One region of the Anaerocolumna sp. AGMB13020 genome, then DNA from elsewhere that is predicted to be linked to it. Evidence: a T-box and tRNA genes for the amino acid it is inferred to sense, from the RefSeq annotation. Region 1 holds a T-box; the other holds one or more tRNA genes.
What was found. The T-box of region 1 lies ahead of trpS (tryptophan--tRNA ligase). A T-box ahead of a tRNA ligase gene usually reads a tRNA of that ligase, here a tRNA-Trp.

Region 1 (11,815 bases):
TTAGGCTAATCTTTCGCATCTAATTTTATTGATGCGTATGAGACATATGGAGGAATGAGGTAATTCATGACATATTCATTGAAAACAATACGAAAGATTGTTATCTTAAGCATTGCATCACTTTTAATAGGTCTATTTACAAATGGAGTACGGGCGGAAGCGAGAGTTGATTATCCGTACTATATAAAGGTTAATAAACAACAAAATGTTGTTACAGTATACGAAAAAGATGAAAATGGAAAATATACGGTACCAGTACGCGCAATGGTATGCTCAGTGGGAGCTGATACTCCATTAGGTGTCTTTAAGACTCCGATTAAGTACAGATGGAAACTTCTTATGGGAGATGTATGGGGGCAGTATTCAACAAGAATCGTAAGAGGTATCTTATTCCATTCCGTTTGGTATTACAAAATGGATGCATCAACACTTTCTGCAACCCAATATAACAAACTGGGTACAACAGCTTCTCATGGCTGCGTACGCTTAACCGTTGAGGATGCCAAATGGATTTATGATAATTGTGCTGTAGGTACTACCGTTGAGATCTATAACGGGAAGGATCCGGGACCTTTGGGTAAACCCGTTGCTGCAAAACTTCCAGTAGGTACTGGCTGGGACCCTACAGATCCGGATGTCAATAACCCTTATAACAAGAAAGGTCCGGTTATTACTGGAGTTAAGAGTAAATCTGTTGAATGGGGCTCCAAAGTTGATCTGAAAGAGGGAATTAAGGCTGTTTCTATTACAGGAACAGATATAACAAAGGATATTAAGACCGTTGGTAAGATTGACACCTATAAAGCCGGAAAGTACAAAGTCAGCTATACGATAAAAGATCTGCTGGGAAAAGAAACAACAAAAACAGCAACCATTACAGTTAAGCAGAGCAAAGATGCTCCCGAAATCAAAGGTGTTGCAGACAAAATTGAAAGTACGGATACGGTTATTAACAGAGCTTATGCACTAAAAGGAGTATCTGCATATCTCTCCGTTAAGAAGCTTTCGGTAAAGGATATAAAAGTAACAATCACCAAAACAGAGGATGGCTCCTATAAACTTGCTTACAGTGTAAAGGCAGAAAATAATAAAACAGCCAAGGCTGTTGCGACTGTATTCGTAGATAATGAAGCACCGGTATTAACAGGTGTCAAGCATCGGACAATTACAAAAGAACAGCTTGCAGCTGGTGATAAAGAGATTCTTAAGCTTGCAAAAGAAGGTGTATCAGTAGCTGATAATTATACAGCCCTTACCCAAAAAGATATCAAGATTACAGTCCAGCCAATTGAAGACTATGGATATTTCGTAAATTATGAAGTTGCCGATAAATTTGGTAACGTTACGAAAGAAACGGTCCAGTATACTTATTTTAAAGATGTGCGAATAGAAGGTGCAGCTAACAGATATGATTTACCTGCAGATGCCACGATGGATGACATCTCTGCCCTTGCTAATGCAAAAGCTTACAGGGAAGACGGTATAGAGTGTACAGACCAGTTAATGGTGGGTATTGCCTATATCGATGATAAAACTTATGAAATAACTTACAGCTTGGATTTGCCGGAGGGCAAGGAAATTACTGTTACCTGTTATTTTTATCTCACGGCAGCAGCTCCAGTTGGTTCTGTAACAAACTAAATAAAGTGTTTAACCTCACTTGATAGAGATATCCATTGACTTTACTGGGAGAACTGATATGGTGTAAAAATGAAATAAAATAAAAGCCTGAAGACGGAAAGGAAAGATTCCTGGAAGTCTTCAGGCTTTTATAGCTTAACGGAAGTTTTTAGACATCTTTTTGATCATTTCTACTTTTTGCTTGTCGGCAGGGGACATGTCTTGTGTCAGGATTTCCACCAGTAGGTCATTTTCTTCTTTGGTAAACGTTAAATTCATTGCCTTTAGCTGGGTATTTGCTTTTACCAACAGAGGAACAACCTTATCCTGGGATTTGCCCTCAGCTTCTTTGGAAAGATCAATTAATATAGCCATTTTTCTGGGGTCAATGTTTTTCATTGCCGGATGATTCATCCAATTTAAATTATTCATACCTATACCTCCATAATATTAGTTTTCCTGCATCATATTAAACATCATGCTTAAATTATCAAAAGTACCTTTTTGCTCTGGTGACAGCATAGTACTAAGAAGCTCCATCATATTAGGGTTTAGCCCTGAACCAAAGCCATTGTTTGCTTCAGCGCTGTTCGTTTTATTTTCAGTACTGTTATCGGTAGTCTCAGCCTGGGAAGCCATCATACTGGAAAGTGCAGAGTAGGTTTCAAACATACTTTTCATATTCATGATGTTCAAAATACTGTCAATAATCTGTCTTTCTCTTGCATAACAAACCTTTCGGATGCTGTTCAATAATGCGACGATATCAATGTTCTGCTTTTGAAAGCTAAAGGCAGAAACACGGTCTTTGCTTCTGACTGATTGGAGGGTGTCCATGAGCTCAGTGGTCTGTATAATCAGACTTGCAGATTCCTGTGTTTCATTATCAAGATGCGGAAATGCAGCCTTCATGATATCCAGCATATGCTTTAAACTATTTTCGTTAGGTGGTATCTCTTCGGAATCAGGTTCGTGGGAATCATTAGAAGCAGTAGAATCAAAGTCAGCAGCCCCAGGTTGTGAACGACTTTCTGTGCTTTCGGAATTATCCTGATATGTAAAATCAAAGCCATTGTTATAAGCATTATTACTGTCATAGGTACCATCGTCAGCAGAAATATTATCTGATGCATTATTACCGGCCGAGTTATTATTATATGCGGAGGTATTCTTAAAACCAGATGCAGCAGGGTTTACAGCTCCGTTAAAATATCCGTATGGATATCCGCTACCATGATTTCCGGTATTGTAATTCCCAACAGAGTTAATGGTATTATTTTCAGGAGATGATGCACTGCCTGCTGTATTTGGATTGTTAACATTATCAGCATCCTCGTTGTTAAAAGAATTAGTCATACCGTAACCTTCCATAGCTTCTCCATTTCTTGTTTATCATTATACTATATTCAAATACAGGAAAAATATAACCACAGGGGATGCTGTTTCAGACAAGCAGAGAAGTAAAAAAAAGATAAGAAAAAGCTTCCTGATTATCATACATATAATGAAAATCAGGAAGCTACCTGGGGTAAAATACCAGTTCGATAAAATTGTTCAAGCAGGCTCTAGGTAGTGAACTTAGAGATTTCCTGCTGTAAGCTTTGCATGTTGTCTCTGGAAGCATTTACTTTATTCAAGACCTCCCCAGACATACTATTAATATCGGTTACCTTGTAAGCTATTTCAGCAGTGCCTTTTGCACCTTCACTGGAGGCAGCGGAAACACCGTCAATGGTTTCGAGCATATGGCTTACGTTTTCTGAAAGGTTACTGGCGGCCTGGTAGAAATCCTTCACTAAAGTATCAACAAAAGAAGCATCTTCACTGTACTTCTCCATGATATCAAGAAAAGAAGTGTAGTCATTGCGTACGTTTATATCCATAAAGGTCAGCAGAGAGTTGGAGTTCACGGCCAGATTATCAACAGACATGGTCACCTTATCTGTTATACCTTGAATTTCTTTTACCGCATTTTTGGATTCCTCCGCCAGCTTTCGTATCTCCTCGGCAACAACAGAAAAGCCTTTCCCGGCTTCCCCGGCCCTGGCAGCTTCAATAGCGGCATTTAATGCCAGAAGGTTGGTTTGATTGGTAATCTGCATAATAGATTCTGATAATACATTGATCTGTTGTACAATCTTAGATTCCTCGATGGAAAGTCTTAATTTGCCATTGACCTCTTCCAGCAGTTTATAGGTTCGCTCCTGAGATAGTATGATATGGGACTTTACATCCGCTGCCCGGGTGCTGATTTCATTCACTTTCTCAGCACCTTCAGCGGTTTTGGTGGCTATGGCATGAACGGTATTCTCTATATCCATCGCCGAGCTGGTCATTTCTTCGCCGGAGGCGGCTGTTTCTTCCATTCCTGCTGACAATTCCTCTGTAGTAGCTGAGATGTCTTCAATGGTATTGCTTAAGGATAACATATTTGATTGAACTTCTACTACCAGATAATCTGTGCTGGCAGAATAGTGGCTGACATTCTCAATGATTTCCCTAATATTTCCGATGAATTTATTTATGCTGATTGACAGCTGGCTGATTTCGTCTTTCGTTTTAATATGTATTGTTTTGGTTAAATCACCACCCTGTTCCGCAAGGGTATTTAGTTCTGATTTTAATAAGTTCATTGGTTTCAGAATGGAATTGATAATAACGGTCATCATAAGAAGGCTTACAACAGAAAGGGCAAGAACAATAATCATACTGTTTCTTGTTGCATTTTGGTAAAGTTCATTGCTTGATTTCAATTCAGTGGCGGCAGTATTCTTACTATAATCAACCAGTTTTGATAAAAGGGCGGATATTGTATCAAAGGCTGTTTTTGTATCATTGTTCATCATTTCAAGGGCTGAATCAGTATCGAGATTTCTGCTAAAACTTATTGTCTTATCATGGAGGGCTATATAACTATTCCAACTTGTGATAATTTGATTATATAGAATTTCATAATCAGAGGTATGTATATACTGTCTGTATTCTTCTAATTTACTATTTATGATGTCTTTTCTTGCATTTAGATCTTTTTCCAGTTCGAGTTTGGAGGCTAATACATTGTTAAGAATATGATTATATTCCTGAATTCTATAATTAGAGGTCATTGTGTTAAGATCTTCTGATAGAACGATGCCAGGCAGCAGTTCATTATTCGTACTCTGAAGTTTTAGATTGATAGTTTTCATTGTATGTATGAAATAAAAACTGAGGATCATTAGCATAATAAGAATGCTCATAATAAGAAAAATTAGTTTACTTTTTATTGTCTTTAGCAAGTCATTACCTCCGGTATGTGTGAGTATTTATGAAGAAAAATCATTAGTTATACATTTTGATAATTTTATCATGCCTATAGAAAAGATGCAATATCCTAATAATGCATTAAAAAGTACGAAAATAATGGATTTTACAAGACATTATTACACCATACAGAAATTAAGTTACTTTCCTTGACAGAGGAATTCATCCATAATACAATAATATAAGCAATGTTGTTGAGAATGGTGTTATAAGGAACTTCGATATGTTTGAGTTTAATGAATTATTAGAGGGTGAAATATCGCATTGGAAATTCTTGAAAAAGACCTGATCTCATCAGCAAAAATAATAATATAAAAGTATATAAGTATGCAATCAACTTATATAGGTTTAAAGAAAGGGGTTCATGAAACAGTAATTTTAATATAGAAAGGAAGACAAGTATTTGAGTGTATTTATTGAAAAATTTAAAGAAGTACTAACATCGGTCTTACCCATAACAGCAATAGTCGTATTACTTAACTTTACTTTAACACCCATTGAAACACCTATAATGATTAGATTTTTAATAGGAGCAGTATTTGTAATTTTAGGCCTGACAATCTTTCTTATTGGAGTAGATACTGGTATTACACCGATAGGTAATAACATGGGTAGTGCAATTACAAAAAGCAATAAGCTTTGGGTTGTTGCAATTGCAGGTCTAGTGTTAGGTTTTATTGTATCTATCGCAGAACCTGACCTTCAGATTTTAGCAGGACAGATAGATCAGGTAACTTTGGGACTGATATCAAAAAATAGTATCGTTTTTATTGTCTCAATAGGAATAGCCATACTTCTTTCGGTAGGTTTAATAAGAATTGTATATAATTTTCCTCTTTATAAATTGTTGACTGTTTTGTATGGTATTATCTTAATTCTCGGCATCTTTACTTCTAGAGAGTTTTTAGCCATATCTTTTGATGCTTCTGGGGCAACTACAGGAGCTTTGACAGTTCCATTCATATTATCTCTGGCAATCGGTGTATCCAAATTAAAAAAAGATAGCAAAGCTTCTGAAAAAGATAGTTTTGGACTGGTAGCAATCGCTTCTACCGGTGCAATTATTTCTGTAATGATAATGAGTATATTGTCAAAAACAGATAAGATAACAGGCAGTCTTAAGCAGGAAACTATTTCGGATTCAATATTTTATCCTTTTATACATGAATTCCCAAAGGTAGGTTTAGAAATTTTTATTGCACTTTTACCTATTCTGGTGATTTTTCTTATTTTTCAAAAAAAACATTTCGGACTATCTAAAAAAGAAGTAAGAAAGATTCTTTTTGGTATATTGTTTACGCTAATTGGGCTTGTTATGTTTCTGGTAGGAGTAAATGCAGGTTTCATGAATGTTGGAACTGTCGTAGGATATAGTATTGCATCTTTAGATAACAAAGCATATGTTGTAGTAATCGGATTTGTGTTAGGTATTGTAACTATTTTGGCAGAGCCGGCTGTTTATGTACTGACACATCAGATTGAGGATGTAACAAGCGGATATGTAAAGAGAAGTGTCGTTATGATAACCCTTTCCCTTGGAGTAGGAATGGCGGTGGCATTATCCATGATACGCATACTTATTCCTGAATTACAGCTATGGCAATATATCTTGCCAGGGTATATAATATCAATTGCAATGAGTTATTTTGTACCGAAACTATTTGTAGGTATTGCTTTTGATTCCGGAGGAGTTGCCTCTGGACCTATGACGGCTACTTTCATTCTTGCTTATGCACAAGGTGCGGCAGAAGCAATCGAAGGTGCTGATGTTTTGGTTGATGGATTTGGAATGATTGCAATGGTTGCTATGACTCCTTTAATTGCATTGCAGATACTAGGTTTTATATTTAAATTAAAATCAAAAAGGAGTGAATGATAATGGGTATTAAAAATGTTAATATAGAATTGATACGTATCATTGTTAATTTAGGAATGGGTAGTAAATTATTAAAGACAGCGAAAGAGAATGGCATCTCGGGGGGAACAGTACTGTTAGCTCATGGTACTGCGAGTAATACGATATGGGATTACCTGGGGTTATCAGATGTGCGTAAAGAGGTGGTTTTACTATTAGCTGACAGCGAAACTGCCCAACGTTCTTTGGAAATAATGAATAAAGAATATAAATTCGATAAGCCGAATCATGGAATCGCATTTACAACATCTATTAGTGCTGCCGTAGGATCCAGAAGCTGTTCCTGCAACAATATGGAAAATGAAAGAGGTGTGAGTAATACAATGTATCATATAATTACAACTATAGTTGAAAAAGGTAATGCAGAGAAAGTTATCGATGCTGCAACAAAGGCAGGGTCTAAAGGGGGAACAATTATCAATGGAAGAGGCTCAGGAATTCATGAGACCAGCAGGCTGTTTTCTATGGATATTGAACCAGAAAAAGAAATTGTATTGATTCTATCCGAGGCCGCTGATACAGAAGCAATTGTTAATTCCATAAAAAATGATTTGAAAATAGATGAGCCTGGTAATGGAATTATTTATGTGCAAGATGTCAACAGAACTTTTGGAATTTATAAATAATCCCAATCAAGTGAATAAATTTAAAAGGGCTGATGCCATGGCATATAAATAACCTGGCATCGGCCCATTTGTATTTATCATTCTGGATAGTTAAGGTGTTCCTCTGTAATACCGTTTAATATTTCCTGTAAAAATTTATTAGCAAGATATTTTGCCATATTCAAGTTCATATCTAGGTAATTACCACAGTTAAAAGCGGCTGCTCCTGGAACCTCGCCTGTAAAATCACGTACGAAGGTAAACATTTCCGTAATCAATGGGACTACATCTCTTGAAGCATAATCCCCTGCCAGTATCAGATAGAATCCTGTACGACAGCCCATAGGTCCAAAATATATGGTTTTATCCGTATATTCAGGATGATTTCTTAAAAACGTTGCACCCAGATGCTCGATGGTATGAATCTCGGCAGTATTCATTACCGGTTCAAAATTGGGTCGGGTCATACGTATATCGAAAGTGGTAAGGATCGTGTCACCAGCATTATCTTTTCTTGATACGTAGATACCCGGCAGTAATCTCAGGTGGTCTATTGTAAAGCTTGCAATCTGCTCCATAACATACTCTCCTTCAGTAAATAATTTTGACTTATTATAACATAGATAAGATACAGTTAAAAGTAAAAAATTATCTTTACATTGGTGTTGCATTACCACACTTAAGAAAAAGTAGTATACTACAACAGTTTTATCAGATATAATAAATTAACAGGGATATCATAGGATTACTTTTGATACTGCTTCTGTAGAAGAATTAGGAATACAATGTATTTTACTACCCAGAAAGGCCTTTCTCTTTGAAAGGCAGCAATAGTTTAAAGGAGAGCATTATGACGGACAGTATAATATTTGATCTAGATGGAACACTATGGGATGCAACGGATGGAGCAGCAGTAGTATGGCAGGCTGAAGCAGCAAAATACAGTGACGTTAAGGATGTTATAACAGCCGATAAATTAAAATCTTTATATGGACGGCCTTTAGAAGAAATAGCAGTCAAGTTGCTTCCCAGTGCAGAGACAGAGACTGCTCTTACTATTATGAGAGAGAGCGTTATCAAACAATGTCCTTACCTTGAGAAGGACGGAGGTATCCTGTACCCTGGACTAATCAGTACCTTAAAAGAGCTTAAAAAGAAATATAAACTGTTTATTGTAAGCAATTGTGAGGAAGGTTATATCCAGTGTTTTTTAAATGCTCATAACTTATGGGATATCTTTGAGGATTTTGAATATCCCGGCCGAAGTGGTAAATTAAAAGCTGAAAACATTAGACTTGTTATAGAGAGAAACCATCTGCAATCACCAGTATACCTTGGAGATACAGAAGGAGACCAGTTAGCTGCAAAGAAAGCGGAAATACCGTTTATTTATGCAAGATACGGTTTTGGCGATGTGAAGGAATACGACAAAGCAATCGATAGTTTTGCAGAGCTGCTGAGCAATATTTGATATTGACTTTGGATTGCTTCATGGAGTATACTAAATATAGAAAAACAAAAAGCCGATGATTAAGAGTAGTAAGCAGAAGATTTGTTATCAGAGAGCTGTCGCAGGGTGGAAGACAGTAGCAGAATCTGTATGAATGGACTTATAGGCTCGGGAGGAAAGGAATTATTCCAAGTAATGCCCGACGGGGTCTTCAGCCGTTATCAATGAAGCATATATTACAGTATATGGATTGAGTGGGCGCTTATGCGCCAAACCGGGTGGTACCGCAGAAGTGAACATGACTTTTGTCCCAGTGATATTACGAGAGTAGTATTCTGTGGCAGAGGTCTTTTTTTGTTAGAGAATTAGCACCTAATAATGGGGATAGCACCTTGTAATGGGAAAAGCACTTGGTAATGGTAACAGTACCTTGGTAATGGGAATGATACTGAGTAATAGGAATAGTGCATGGTAAAGGAATAACACCCATTATATAAAAAAGGACTACCAGAAGAAGTGCCACATGTCACACCTAAGGAAATGTGTCGCTAGGATGACTGCGTTTCAGCCCATGAGTCAGGAAAGTCGGACTCTTGTTCTTTCGTAGTAAGAAATTTTTAGAGAATGAAAAGTAAGCGGAGGTAAAAATCAATGTTAGACGGAAAAAAAGTACTATTTAGCGGAATGCAGGCAACGGGGAATATTACCCTGGGAAATTATATGGGAGCTCTAAAGAATTGGATTGATTTGAATAATGATGATAGTTACCAGTGCTTTAATTGTGTGGTTGATCTGCATTCCTTAACAGTAAGACAGGACCCGGCAGAACTTCGTAAGAGAGCGAGAACGCTTCTAAGCCTTTATATTGCTGCCGGTCTGGATCCCGTTAAGAACTGCATTTATTATCAGTCACATGTGTCCGGCCATGCAGAACTAAGCTGGATCTTAAACTGCTTTACTTATATGGGAGAATTAAACCGTATGACACAGTTTAAAGATAAGTCAGCAAAACACGCCGACAATATAAATGCCGGACTTTTCACCTATCCTGTACTTATGGCTGCTGATATCCTGTTGTTCCAGACGGATGTAGTACCTGTAGGTGCAGACCAGAAACAGCATCTTGAAATAACCAGAGATATCGCCGAACGTTTCAATGGGGTATACGGAGATGTATTTACCATTCCTGAGCCTTATATTGGTAAGGTAGGTGCCAAAATCATGAGTCTTCAGGAGCCGGATAAGAAAATGTCCAAGTCCGATGAGAATGTTAATGCTACCATTTATCTGATGGACGATCCGGATACAGTTATTCGTAAGTTTAAGAGAGCTGTAACCGATTCTGATAATGAAATACGCTATACCGAAGAGAAACCGGGAATCAAGAATCTTATTGATATCTACTCCGCAGTTACGAATAAAACATCTGGAGAAGTTGAAAGAGAATTTGACGGCAAAGGTTATGGAGAGTTCAAACTTGCTGTAGGAGAGGCCGTTAACAGTGTTTTGGTGCCCATCCATCTGAGAATGGATGAATTATCAAAGGATAAAGCCTATATTGACGGAATCATAAAAGAAAACAGCGATAAAGCCAACTATTTTGCAACGAAAACACTTCGTAAGGTTCAAAAAAAGATTGGCCTGCCTGAAAGAGTACGATAACTTTAATTTGAAGGAAAGGCTGTTTGAATATGAATATAATTTTTTTGGAAACAGATACCTTAGGCGATGACGTTGATTTATCAGTCTTTGAAACCTTAGGAAAGGTAACGAAATATAATAAAAGTGAGCCTTTGCTGAATAGTGAGAGAATCAAGGAAGCAGACATCCTTGTTGTCAATAAGATTCCAATGAATGAAGAGAACCTTAGAGCTGCTGTTAATCTAAAGCTTATATGTATTACAGGCACCGGAACCAATATTGTTGATTTTCCTTATGTGAATGGCAGAGGAATTGCAGTAGCAAATGTAAAGGGATATTCCACACAGTCTGTAGTACAGCATACCTTTGCTCTTTTATTTTACCTTTATGAGAAGTTAAGTCATTATGACCACTTTGTCAAATCCGGCGGATATGTAAGCAGTGATATCTTCAGCTGTTTTGATGAGAAATTCAATGAACTGTATGGAAAGACCTGGGGAATAATAGGCTTGGGCAATATCGGTAAAGGAGTTGCCTCCATTGCCAAAGCTTTCGGCTGCAAAGTAATCTATTACTCAACCTCCGGCAGGAATCAGAATGAGGAATATGAGAGAGTTGATTTTGACACTTTGCTAAAAGAAGCCGATATTATTTCAATTCATGCACCGCTTAATAAGGAAACTGAAAATCTCATTGGAGAAGAAGCCCTTAATAAGATGAAATCCACTGCTCTGCTATTAAATCTTGGAAGAGGACCTATTGTTGATGAAGCCGCTCTCAGTAAAGCCTTATCGAATAACTGGATTGCGGGTGCTGGGCTTGATGTTTTAAGACAGGAGCCAATGGCTGCGGATAATCCTCTTCTTGCTATTCAGGACAGCAAAAAGCTTATAATAACTCCGCATATAGCCTGGGCTACGGTTGAGGCCAGGAGAAGATGTGTGGCTGAAGTATATGAGAATATGAAAGCATTCTTAAAGGGTGAGGATAGGAATATTGTAAAGGAATAAATAACTCAATTGTAGTATTTTTGTGATTCCTCCTGTGTTTAAAATGATTTGAGTGGCAAAAGGGTGGGTTTTTCACAAGGGGACGGCAAAATTGCGCAAACCAGAAGAACTCATGCTTCGATTTCAAGGTATAAGAAGTCCTAATTCTCTGGATTTTTTGTGCTTGACATCTTCTAAAACAGATAACTCGCTTCGCTCAAACAATCTGTTTTAGAAGATAGCACAAAATATCCAGAGAAAAGGGCTTCTAATACCTTTCCATAGGCGCATTCAT
Region 2 (11,815 bases), 2.5 Mb from region 1:
AAACAATCCTCCTGCTTGGGATTCACCACGGCATCAGCTTCCGGAAGAATGTGCTTCTTACTCTCTCCCTCAATCAAAAAAGGTATATCATGGTGATCTGTTATAATCACTGTCATTCCAAGCGCTTTGGCCTTTTTCACCTGCTCGGTGGCAGCAATTCCATTGTCACAGGTTAGTATGGTATCAATACCTGCTTCATAGGCTGCATCTATAATCTGTTCGTTTATTCCATAACCGTCTCTGATACGATCCGGTATTTCATAATCGACCTTTGCCCCGCATAAGCTCAATGCCTTATACAGTATGTACGTTGAAGCAACTCCGTCAACATCATAATCCCCTACAATACGAATGCTTTTTCCCTCTGTCATCTTCTCTTCAAGAATATCGCAAGCTTTTGCAAGATCTTTCATTAAGAGCGGATTGTGTGTCCTCTCATAATCCGGGTTCAGATAAAATCTAATATCCTCTTCTTCTGTTAACCCTCTGTTAACCAGGAGCCTTGTAAGGCATTCGCTGATACCGTGTTTTGCCATAATCGTCTGAAAATCTGCTTTTTTATTTTTGAGTACCCATTTTTCTGCCATAGGTGTCTCCTTTCCATTGAAATCGTATAATATTTTCTCCTGTCAATTTAGGGTTACAAGCCTAACTGCCGCAAAGAGTCGGGCAAAACAGAGTAACCCTCCATAAATAAGTCCGAAAACATCTTCGATTTCTTTGTAACTTTAAACAGAGAATGCCCGTACAAGGCAGCTCATTAATGAGTGCCCAACAGGCATTATCCTTCTATCTGTAATCTTTTACGCTTCCTCTGAAAGAGAAGCCTCTGCTGCTTTTATCATAAGTGCACATTCCACACGTTTTTTCTGAAGCTTGCAGCCGATATCATATGTATCATGGATGCTGCCATGGAACTTATAAGAATTAGCCGCACAGCCGCCGCTGCAATAAAATTTGGCAAAACATTCTTTGCACTTATCCTTCGAGTAAACGTTGCAGCACTTGAATTCTTCCTGCATCTCCTTTTGCTTCACACCCTCAAAGACATTTCCCATCAGGTATTTCTCTTCTCCTACAAACTGATGGCAGGGATATAAATCCCCCCAGGGAGTTACCGCCAAATACTCGGTTCCTGAGCCGCAGCCTGACAGCCTCTTGGCAACACAGGGGCCTCCGGATAAATCTATCATGAAATGGAAGAAGTTAAAGCCTTCCCCTTTTTGCTTCTTTTCAAGAATATAAGCTGCCAGCTTATCATATTCTTCATAGATCTTCTCCAGATCTTCTTCCTTTAAGGAATAGTTTTCCTCCGGCAAAGCCACTACCGGCTCAACAGAAATCTGCTTAAAGCCATTCTCTGCCAGATGTATAACGTCTTCTGAGAAGTCCAGATTATTATGAGTAAAGGTTCCTCTCACATAATAGTTTGTCTGGTTTCTGCTTTCAGCAAGTTTCTTGAATTTGGGAATGATAACATCATAGCTTCCTTTACCATTTCTGGAAGGGCGCATCATGTCATTAACCTCTTTACGTCCATCAATGCTCAATACCACATTGCTCATTTCTTTATTAGCAAATTCCATGATATCATCATTTAGCAGAATTCCATTTGTAGTAAGGGTGAAGCGGAACTTCTTGTTATGAATTACTTCCTGCTCTCTTCCGTATTCCACCAGTCTTTTTACTACGTCAAAATTCATCAGCGGCTCACCGCCAAAGAAATCTATCTCAAGGTTCTTTCTGTTACCGGAGCTTGCAATCAGAAAGTCCAGAGCCTGCTTCCCAACCTCATAGCTCATCAGTGCACGTCTTCCCTGGTATTCGCCCTCTTCCGCAAAACAATACTTACAGGCAAGATTACAGTCATGCGCTATATGAAGACAAAGAGCTTTTACTACCGTTGAACGATTCTTAAATTCCGATATGTAATTCTCATAGATATCTTCAGTAAACAGAGCACCTTCCGTTATCAGCTCTTCTACTTCGGATAAGGCTTCGGTTACCGCCGTAACAACCGGGTCAGCTTGTTCCTTATATTCTTCAAATAAAGAGGTATATTCCTCTCCTTTGTATTTATCCGTTATATGATTTATTATGGCTTCCCTGTCTTCCTTGCTTACTTTATGTTTCGCATCTCTGGAAGCCTTGTTGTATCCTTCTATAATATCATAGATTAGATCATCCACCACATGGACCATGCCGCTATTAACGTCCAGCACAATATTATAGCCGTTATTTTTATACTGGTGAACCAAAATTTCCTCCTTCTATGTGCATTTATCCATGCACAAGGAATAAGCAGCGACTGTAAGACGCTGCTTAGTTTACATGATTGATTAATTTTATCAGTAACCTTAGTACTACCTTGCATTACTTATGTATACTGCAGAATACTTATCTATTATCGTTCTCGCAGCTCTGATTTCCTACTGTGCAGGATGTCTTACATGCTGACTGGCAAGAAGTCTGGCACTCGCCGCATCCGCCCTTCTTCATGGACTCTTTAAGATTTCTTGTATTTAAAGTCTTAATACGTTTCATGAGTTTCCTCCTTATATTTTCCCTATGGATGATAATATCCAAAATTCAAAGCTTATTATACCATAGCCTCTAAGATTTGAAAAGAGAAATTTTCAGCTCACCATGCCGCCCAGCATACCTCCAAACAGGCATAATAACATGACTGTAAACACTCTGGCGGGTTCCATTCCCATTACGGAGCCGGTGAGTATTGATGCTAACAGCAGGATGGCAAAATAAAGTCCTCCCATCATAAGTCCCCATAGAAACCTTTTATGCTCTGCACTTTTCCCGAACAGGAAGCCTCCTATGAAAGTCGAGAGGATATAGGTTGCTATGATGCCTCCGCTTAATATTTTATTGGATACGTCCAGCTTTAGCATAAGGAAGGAGAGCAGCAGTATCATAAGTACGGTTATGACATAAGAGAAGAGAAGATTCTTTAACGCGACAGTTACTTTGGAATTCCGGTGAAGTACTTTGTCCATGAAATACCTCCATACATTTATACAGTATTATATTTTTCATGTCCTTGTTATATGACCTGGAATGTGATTTTTTATGAATGATTGTGGGAAAAAGGGGGGGGAGGGGGTCTTTGGAAGGGGACGATGATTGGAGGGGCTGTCTGTCCGTTTTGTTGTTCAAGGACCCTTATTCCACGAAAGCGCCAGTAACTGTTCATGGCAGGTTAAAGAGTGCCAAACTCGCTGTACGGTTATGGCCGTGGCAGGTTATTGTGCTCAGACAGTGGCACTATTTAACCTATTCACAGTTACTGGCGCTTAAGTGTCATAAGGAACCTTTCAATACAAAACTACCAGACAGCCCCTCCAATCATCTGGGTATTGGTAAAGAACTTTTTTCTTAATAATGATTCAAAGTAAGCATTGAACTAATTATGAACTGATGAATTATATAATTTCTTGCGCTAATCATGCGTGAGAACGAACTAGTCATTAATTACGCATCTTAGTACACTTTATGAAAGAGGATGTATAGGAAACAACTAATTTAAAAGTTAAGCTGGCAGTCCTTATGTTCCCAGATATCGAATAAATTACCGTCTAAATCCTCTAATGTAAAGAACTTGCCGTAAATACCCTCATCACTGATGTTACCTACTTTTATATCCTGAGACTTTAAATAATAGTGTAGAAAATCTATATTGTCAGTATAGAAAGTTATAACCCATCTCTTTTTTCTATCTATTTCATATACAGCTCTTGAGTCGTTGTCAGTTTGAATTAAATCTAGTATGGGTCTATTACCTCTGAAAAGGCTCAAATAATTTCCACGATGATTTCTTATGTTAAAACCGAAATGTTTAACAAACCATTCTGCTGAATTATTTATATCACTTACAGGTATAGTGTTGTAGGCTATTCCTAATATTTTACTATCATTATCCATTTTATTATCCTCCACCTATATACTGCCTTTCTTTTAATAACACAACTTTTCATCTGCATAACTGGGAAAATGCTTGTGGTATAATTTTTTTATTTTTATTATCATTAAAAAAGCATCTAAAATTGGTACAATAAAATTACCACATCAAAAAAATCCCTGTAGAGGAGGTGTAATCTTAAGATATCTTAAATGAACCTAAATGTCCATACTCCAAATATGCCAATCACATAACAATCAGCATAACTCTGCAATCAATCATATCCCTCCTGATCTTATAATTTTGTATAAGGGTTATATCCGTATTAATATTAGTGGTTGTAAAAGGTCATTAAAAGGGGTACAATGCTTGTATTAGCTTAATGTCTGTATATTTAAACTATACTTACCTCTGACTGTCATACGTAATAATTATTCGGTAACAGATTTAAGATATACAACAACATTTATTAATTCTACTATCTACGATTCTTGTATCTATATAATTTATCATTATTATCTGATGAATGATTCCTTGCGTTTTGACTGGTACTTTATAGAAAGGTTGTTCTTATGAAATATATTGATCTACACGTGCATTCGAATGCTTCGGATGGGACTCTTACTCCGACGGAGGTGGTCAGCCTTGCCGCTTCTTTGTCTTTATCGGCTATTGCTCTTACAGACCATGATACAGTTGCCGGTGTAGCGGAAGCCCAGGCTGCTGCTCTTGCGAAGTCCGATGCTAGTAATCCTTTAAGAATTATTCCAGGCGCAGAAATCTCTGCTGCTTATAATGGCAGGGATATTCATATTCTGGGACTGTTCCTGGATACGAAGAATAATGCTTTGATTAAGACCCTTCACGAGGCTGTTGCCAAAAGGGAAGAACGTAACGAGAAAATGGCAGCCAATTTAAGGGGCGCCGGGATTGATATCACGGTGGATAAGTTAAAGGCAGCAGAAGGTGAAGCTGTTCTGACACGGGCACATTTTGCCAAGTATATGACAGAGCATGGTTTTACCAAATCCAACAAGGATGCTTTTGACAGATTTCTTAATGATTCTTCTCCTTATTATGTGGCCAGGGATTATCTCTCCCCGGAAGCTACAATTGATTTGATTCATGAAGCAGGAGGCCTTGCGGTGCTTGCTCATCCTTTATTGTATAAGTATAATCTAGAGCAGTTGGATGTACTTATTTCTCTTTTAGCTGGTTTTGGGCTTGATGGTATTGAAGCTATTTATTCCTTGAATACCGGTTTTGATGAGGGCATAATCAGACGTTACGCCAATCGTTACAATCTTGCCCTTACTGGGGGTTCTGATTTTCACGGTATGAACAAGCCTGATATTTCTCTGGGCAGCGGTAAAGGTAATTTGAAAATTCCAGAATCACTCCTTGAATCTTTGGAAAAAAGGTTAAAATAAGGGACGCCGTGGCGTCCCTTTGGTGTTCCTTATTCTTTTGAAGCAATTGCTGACTGAGGTTTCTCAACTTCAACGATTGCTGATTTTTTCATAGGTATACGGCAGTTCTTGTTGTTACCAAATTCAACGATAACTACATCTTCCATTACATCAATGATTACACCGTAAAATCCTCCGGTGGTCACTACACTGTCACCGTTTTCCAAGGTTGACATCATAGCGTCCATTTTCTTCTGTTGTTTCTTCTGGGGACGAATCGCCATAAAATAAAAAATTCCCACCATGAAAACGATCCACATTACTAATGTGGCTAAGTTCAAAGCACCGCTTGGTTGTGTTAAAAGTCCGATTTTCATCTTGTTCCTCCTAAATAATATAATTCTTGTGTTAAATATTCCTTCTTAGGCAAGTTCACCCTGGGCGAAACCCTCCAGCTTGTTTTTCTTATATTCTGCGTACCTTTGTTCTTCAATGGCACTGCGGATTTCTTCCATCATATTGTTATAGAAATAAAGATTATGTGTTACCAAAAATCTTAATCCTAACATTTCTTTTGCTTTTAACAGATGTCTGATGTAAGCCCTGCTGTATTGTCTGCAAACAGGACATCCACAGCCTTTTTCAATTGGCGAATCATCCAGTTCGTATTTGGCATTCATCAGATTCATTTTACCGTGATTGGTATATGCATGACCATGTCTTCCGTTTCTTGCAGGATATACACAGTCAAAGAAGTCTACACCTCTTTCTACCGACTCCAAGATATTCTCCGGTGTACCAACACCCATGAGGTAAGTGGGTTTTTCCAACGGAAGGTAAGGTACAGTTTCCTCCAGAATGTAATACATTTCCGAATGGGTTTCTCCAACTGCAAGCCCTCCCAGTGCATAACCGTCAAGATTTAATTCTGATATGGTTTTTGCATGTTCTATACGAATATCCTTATAGGTACCGCCCTGGTTTATTCCAAATAACATCTGCTGCTTATTTATTGTGTCCGGTAAGGTATTAAGTCTGTCCATTTCAGCCTTACAACGTAACAGCCACCTGGTGGTTCTATCCACTGAATTCTGCATGTAACTTCTTTCTGCCGGATGTGGAGGGCATTCGTCAAATGCCATAGCTATGGTTGATGCAAGGTTTGATTGGATTCTCATACTTTCTTCCGGTCCCATAAATATCTTACGGCCATCAATATGGGAACTAAAATATACGCCTTCCTCTTTTATCTTTCTCAGTCCTGAAAGAGAAAACACCTGAAAGCCTCCTGAATCCGTCAGTATTGGTTTATCCCATACCATGAATTTATGAAGTCCTCCAAGTTTCTTGATTACCTCATCACCGGTTCTGACATGAAGATGATAAGTATTGGACAATTCCACCTGGGTTTTAATCTCTTGAAGATCCTGGGTTGACACCGCACCTTTAATAGCTGCTACCGTTCCAACATTCATAAAAACAGGGGTCTGAATGGTGCCATGAACGGTGTGGAATTCTCCACGCTTGGCTCTTCCGTCTCTTCTTAATAACTTGTACATTTTACTCTCCGATCTGTTCATTCCCTGGGTATATTACAGAATACAGTATTCTGCTAATTCTTGCCCCACCCGTGTTCGCCTGCAAAACAAACGACGCACACTACTGGTACAAGTATACCTGTTACAGGAAGCTTTTTCAACTAAAATTTATAGTATTGTTACCAATTTTATTGCTTTTTTTCTGTATATTTGTTAATATGTTAAATAATTACATATAAATCCGTTTATCATAAAATCCACTCTACATCTTTGCAGAACACTTATCGCAGTTTAATAATCAGTATCTTTGCATGCATGCTCTTTCCCGACAATATTATTTCACCTATCTATTACAACAAGAACCAGCTGGACTGAAGGTGCTAAGCAGCTGGACTTCATGCAAAGCAATACCCACAATTAACTATGTGTAAATATAAATCCTAAATTAAAACATTTTAAACTAAAAATAAAATACACATGAAAGAAGACCATTATGTCTATTCGAAATAATTTACGGATTACTTTATTTATATTAGCCATCCTTCCAATCATCCTCCTGTCTGTACTTTCCTATCATCTAATGACCGGAAAACTGATCAGGACAGAAAAAGCGGACCTTGAGCAACGAGCTGTAACCGGACAACAGGGCCTCCAGATATTTCTTAGCGGTAAACAGTCAGAGACCAGCCTTCTTGCTACAGAAAGTGATATTTACGATTATGCCCTTGCCCTGTCCTCTGATTCCGTTAGGAAAAATGAAGAAAACATTCTCTATGACAACGCTATGGATTTATTAATCCGTCAGAGTAATACTATGCCCTATTATCAGAACATTCAAATATTCAATACGGATAATACTGTTGTACTAAGTACAGAAAAACAAAGAATCAGCACAAGATTATCCGATAACCTTACATTATCCTATATGAAAGCTACTGGTAATCCAGCCTGCGGTATCAGCGGCATCCTTAAGAAAAAGCAGGAGAATGGCTCCAGTCAGTACTTCATTGAAATCGGATCTCCCATAAAATGCCGTACAAATACGAAAATAATTCTGGGTTATCTGGTTAGTACCTTGAACCTGCAAAGCCTCAATGACTATATGAGTACTTTGTCCTCCGGCAGAAAGGATTACGCCTTTTGCCTGGATAAATACGGTAATTATATCTATCATCCTGACAACAGGTATATCGGTACTAATATCAAGGATGATCAGCTGGGCAGACTTGTAACAGAGTTCTACAGTGGTAAGGTGAATGCCTCCGGGAATTTTCAGTATGTCTTTGAAGCGACAGATAACATCTACGGCTATAGCATTTTAAAAAATACCGGCTGGGTCATTATCACGAAGCAGGAGGCAGGAAATGTAACCGGTCTTGCAAGGATTATCTTATATATTTTCCTGATTGGTATAATCGGCTGCTCCCTGTTTATATATCTCGCAGGCAATCGTATAGCTGATATTTACACAGAACCCATTATGGAAATCAAAAATACGCTGCGTATTGCTTCCGAAGGTAACCTAAAAGCACAGAGTAATATAAAATCTAAGAATGAATTTGGTGAACTTTCCAGAAATTTAAATAAAATGCTGCATATTGTCAGAAACAGCTACAACGAACTCTCTGCCATGCACGAAGAGCTTATTACCAAAGAAGAGCAATTGAGACTGAATTATAATCACATTGAGTATCTTGCCTATCACGATGTTTTAACGAACCTCCCGAACAAGATGGCCTTTATTGAAAGAGTTAATCAGACCATTGCATCCTCACCGGGGTCAAATAAGCTGCATGCCGTTTATTTTGTGGACCTGGATGATTTTAAAACAGTGAATGATACCTTAGGTCATGAATACGGAGATAATCTGTTATCACAGACAGCCGCCCATCTGCTCTCCCTTACCTCCGGAGACGATATTCTAGCCAGGGCCGGCGGAGATGAATTCCTTCTCTTTCGCGAGAATCTGGACAGTGATACAGAGGCTCTGGATTTTGCGGCCTCGGTTATTGAATCACTAAAAACTCCTTTTCGTATTAACAATGAGTCCATCTATGTATCCATGAGCATTGGAATTGCTTTATATCCCAAAAACGGGCTTACTCATACCACACTGATTAAAAATGCTGATATTGCCATGTACAAATCAAAAGATACCGGTAAAAACAAATATACACTTTTTGATGTGACCATGGAGGAAGAATTAAACCGCAGTTCCCTTATTACAGAGGTTTTACGCCATGCCATTGCCAATGAAGAGATCTATGTAGTATATCAGCCTCAATATAATATTCGCAAAGAAACGATGACAGGCTTCGAGGCACTTATGCGTATCCGCAACCAGAAACTGGGTGAACTAAAACCTGTGGAATTTATACCGATAGCAGAAGAAAGTGGCATGATTACAGAACTTGGGGAGTGGATTCTAAAAGAAGCTTGTACCTTTAATAAGATCCTTATTGACCATGGATTTCCCTCGCTTATTGTATCTGTCAACATCTCCAGTGTCCAGTTAAGTAAAGCAGATTTTATCGACGTGGTTCGCAATATTCTAGCAGAAACCGGACTTCCTGCCTGCAATCTGGAGCTGGAAGTAACCGAAAGTACTTTGGTATCTTCTCTTACAAATGCCTCTGTACAATTATCCTCTCTGCAGGACTTGGGCGTACGAATATCACTGGATGATTTCGGAACCGGTTATTCCTCCTTGAATTATCTGACGAATATACCAATTAATACCCTTAAAATGGACAAGTCCTTTGTCAATAACATCAGCAGCAATGAAAAAGATGCACAGATAGCTTCCGGAATCATCCATCTGGCTCACAGCATGAAGCTTGAGGTTATCGCAGAAGGTGTTGAGAGGACTGAACAATTGGAGGCTTTAAAGAAAAATAAATGCGATATTATTCAGGGATTTATTTACAGCAAGCCACTTTTACCCCATATTTTATTTGAAACTTTGACACCTTGTCCAATAAGTAATATTTAATAAAAAATTCTTGACAATTGACACAATTTATTGTATTCTATATTAGCAGTCGCGACAAGCGGCTGAGCCTTAGGGGATTGGTCAAATGGTATGACAAGGGTCTCCAAAACCTTTAGCGGGAGTTCGATTCTCTCATCCCCTGTAAACACTATCAGATAATGGTAGTGTTTTTTTTGTTGTGTATATCAGTGTTTTACGGTTATAACCCAGCTTGACAATTTCAGCAACGAAACCAGAACATATTTTTTTATATCTTTTTGTACACTTCATATAGGAAAAACTGATTCATCTTAATATCAAATGCAGACTGAAATTTCGTATCATATCCAACTGAATATGAACATAAAATTTTCCATTGTCCTACTACTATCAGTATGTCCCTACCCTTTCCCAGATGAATGTCGTAATCCATGAATTATTGCATTTTTGTTAATGCTTATCTCTTTAGCTATCCTCTTTAAACATTTCGTAAGTCCCTGTTTTGCAGATAGTTACTATTTCGATTATATACACAATACTATTGGAATAATTAATTTTGTGAGCCTCTTGAAAGTTCTTGATTTATTTCTCAAATCTATCTTTTCCATTACTATCTCTGATTATTTTTCACATCAAAAAAGCACCCTCCGAGTTAAGAGTGCCTGAGTATTATTTTTATATCAAGTTTTTTTATTTAATTTGATTTTTTATACTGTTTATAATAATCGCATAATTCTCATTAATAATATCTATCTTGGTTAAAATATTAGCCTTATCATTTGGTTGATTATACGTTATAAACTGTTTCATTCTTTTTATTGAATCTCTACAAGTTATAAATACATCTAATAAAAATTGCGGATTCATCTCTTGTAAAAAATCTGTATAAGGTTCTCTTTTTTTATTATTAATTTCAAACATTCTCTTATCTTTCATGGCTTGAATAGCTAAGTCATAATAGAATAATGACTCATTCAGATATATATTTCTTATTGTTGAATTTTGACAGTTTTTTATTGCTTTTTGCTCCAAACTTATTCCTAATATTATATCATTTAGAATCTTCTGATAAAAAAATTTCTTTAATTCTAATCTATCTTTATGATTCTTTTTATTATCTCTGATACTTTTCAAAAATTTTATGCATTTTACACTCAAAAATATTACAACGAAAATTAAAATAGATACTAAAATGTAATTTATAAAAACCATGACTAATTTATCTAATAATTTATTTGACATTTCAGTCTCATCATTGATTATATTAGTTAAAAATACAGCTATTAAAGCTTCTAGGAAAACATATATTGCATTAATAATTCTTTCACCATATGTTTTACCTAAGTCTTTTAATTCATTCACAACTTCGATAGATGAAGCTTCATAACTTTTATTTAGTTTATAAAATTTAGGTGCTCCGATAAAATCATCTCCTAATCTATATAACTTATTATATTATTGTTTCTCCATTTATCTAGTAAATCTTTAAATATTTTCTGTTTTCTAGTGACACTCCCATCTAAATATTTAACAACATTAGCATATTGAAAATATAGCATGTTCATTAATCTTTCTAATTCTTCTTCTGTAAATATTCTTTCCTTTGCTATTCTCCATAATATTTCATTGCTATGTATTCGTTCCAATAGTGCATCAAATATTATGGCCATATCAGTATGTGTTATAACAGGAACTTTTACCCAAGTCTCAGAAAAGACCCTAAAAATATGTCTTGGTATTTCAACTTTCCTACATTCTAGGATTTTTTTAATATGTTTCTCACCTATATTTCTATAATGATGATCAGTCTTACCCGCTTCCTCATCATAAATAGTTAGAAAAATTTCATAGTTATCTCTATCTTGACAAGAATAATATATACCTAAAAGCTCAAACATCTTTCCTATACCGTTAATACCATATAGTTCTCTCAAGTCTGTATCTGATAATTTACTAAATAAATACATAATATGCTCCTCCAATT

Region 2: it has a tRNA-Trp gene. The T-box ahead of trpS (tryptophan--tRNA ligase) is inferred to sense a tRNA for this amino acid. The anticodon was not compared.

The regions. Positions count from the first base shown of each region.
Region 1 is NZ_CP136910.1:5,023,156-5,034,970, forward strand. Features, by position in the region: gene R2R35_RS21165 (L,D-transpeptidase family protein) at 67-1,641, shown strand; gene R2R35_RS21170 (hypothetical protein) at 1,777-2,052, opposite strand; gene R2R35_RS21175 (hypothetical protein) at 2,071-2,976, opposite strand; gene R2R35_RS21180 (methyl-accepting chemotaxis protein) at 3,186-4,895, opposite strand; gene R2R35_RS21185 (DUF1538 domain-containing protein) at 5,324-6,796, shown strand; gene R2R35_RS21190 (P-II family nitrogen regulator) at 6,799-7,461, shown strand; gene R2R35_RS21195 (S-ribosylhomocysteine lyase) at 7,539-8,018, opposite strand; gene R2R35_RS21200 (HAD family hydrolase) at 8,291-8,911, shown strand; T-box leader at 8,958-9,206, shown strand; gene trpS (tryptophan--tRNA ligase) at 9,542-10,552, shown strand; gene R2R35_RS21210 (D-2-hydroxyacid dehydrogenase) at 10,582-11,541, shown strand.
Region 2 is NZ_CP136910.1:1,678,362-1,690,176, forward strand. Features, by position in the region: gene recJ (single-stranded-DNA-specific exonuclease RecJ) at 1-587, opposite strand, end outside; gene scfB (thioether cross-link-forming SCIFF peptide maturase) at 804-2,258, opposite strand; gene scfA (six-cysteine ranthipeptide SCIFF) at 2,398-2,544, opposite strand; gene R2R35_RS06670 (TIGR04086 family membrane protein) at 2,637-3,011, opposite strand; gene R2R35_RS06675 (hypothetical protein) at 3,122-3,394, shown strand; gene R2R35_RS06680 (VOC family protein) at 3,538-3,936, opposite strand; gene R2R35_RS06685 (PHP domain-containing protein) at 4,486-5,343, shown strand; gene yajC (preprotein translocase subunit YajC) at 5,373-5,699, opposite strand; gene tgt (tRNA guanosine(34) transglycosylase Tgt) at 5,745-6,881, opposite strand; gene R2R35_RS06700 (EAL domain-containing protein) at 7,354-9,852, shown strand; tRNA gene R2R35_RS06705 (tRNA-Trp) at 9,924-9,994, shown strand; gene R2R35_RS06710 (hypothetical protein) at 10,522-11,193, opposite strand; gene R2R35_RS06715 (hypothetical protein) at 11,265-11,798, opposite strand.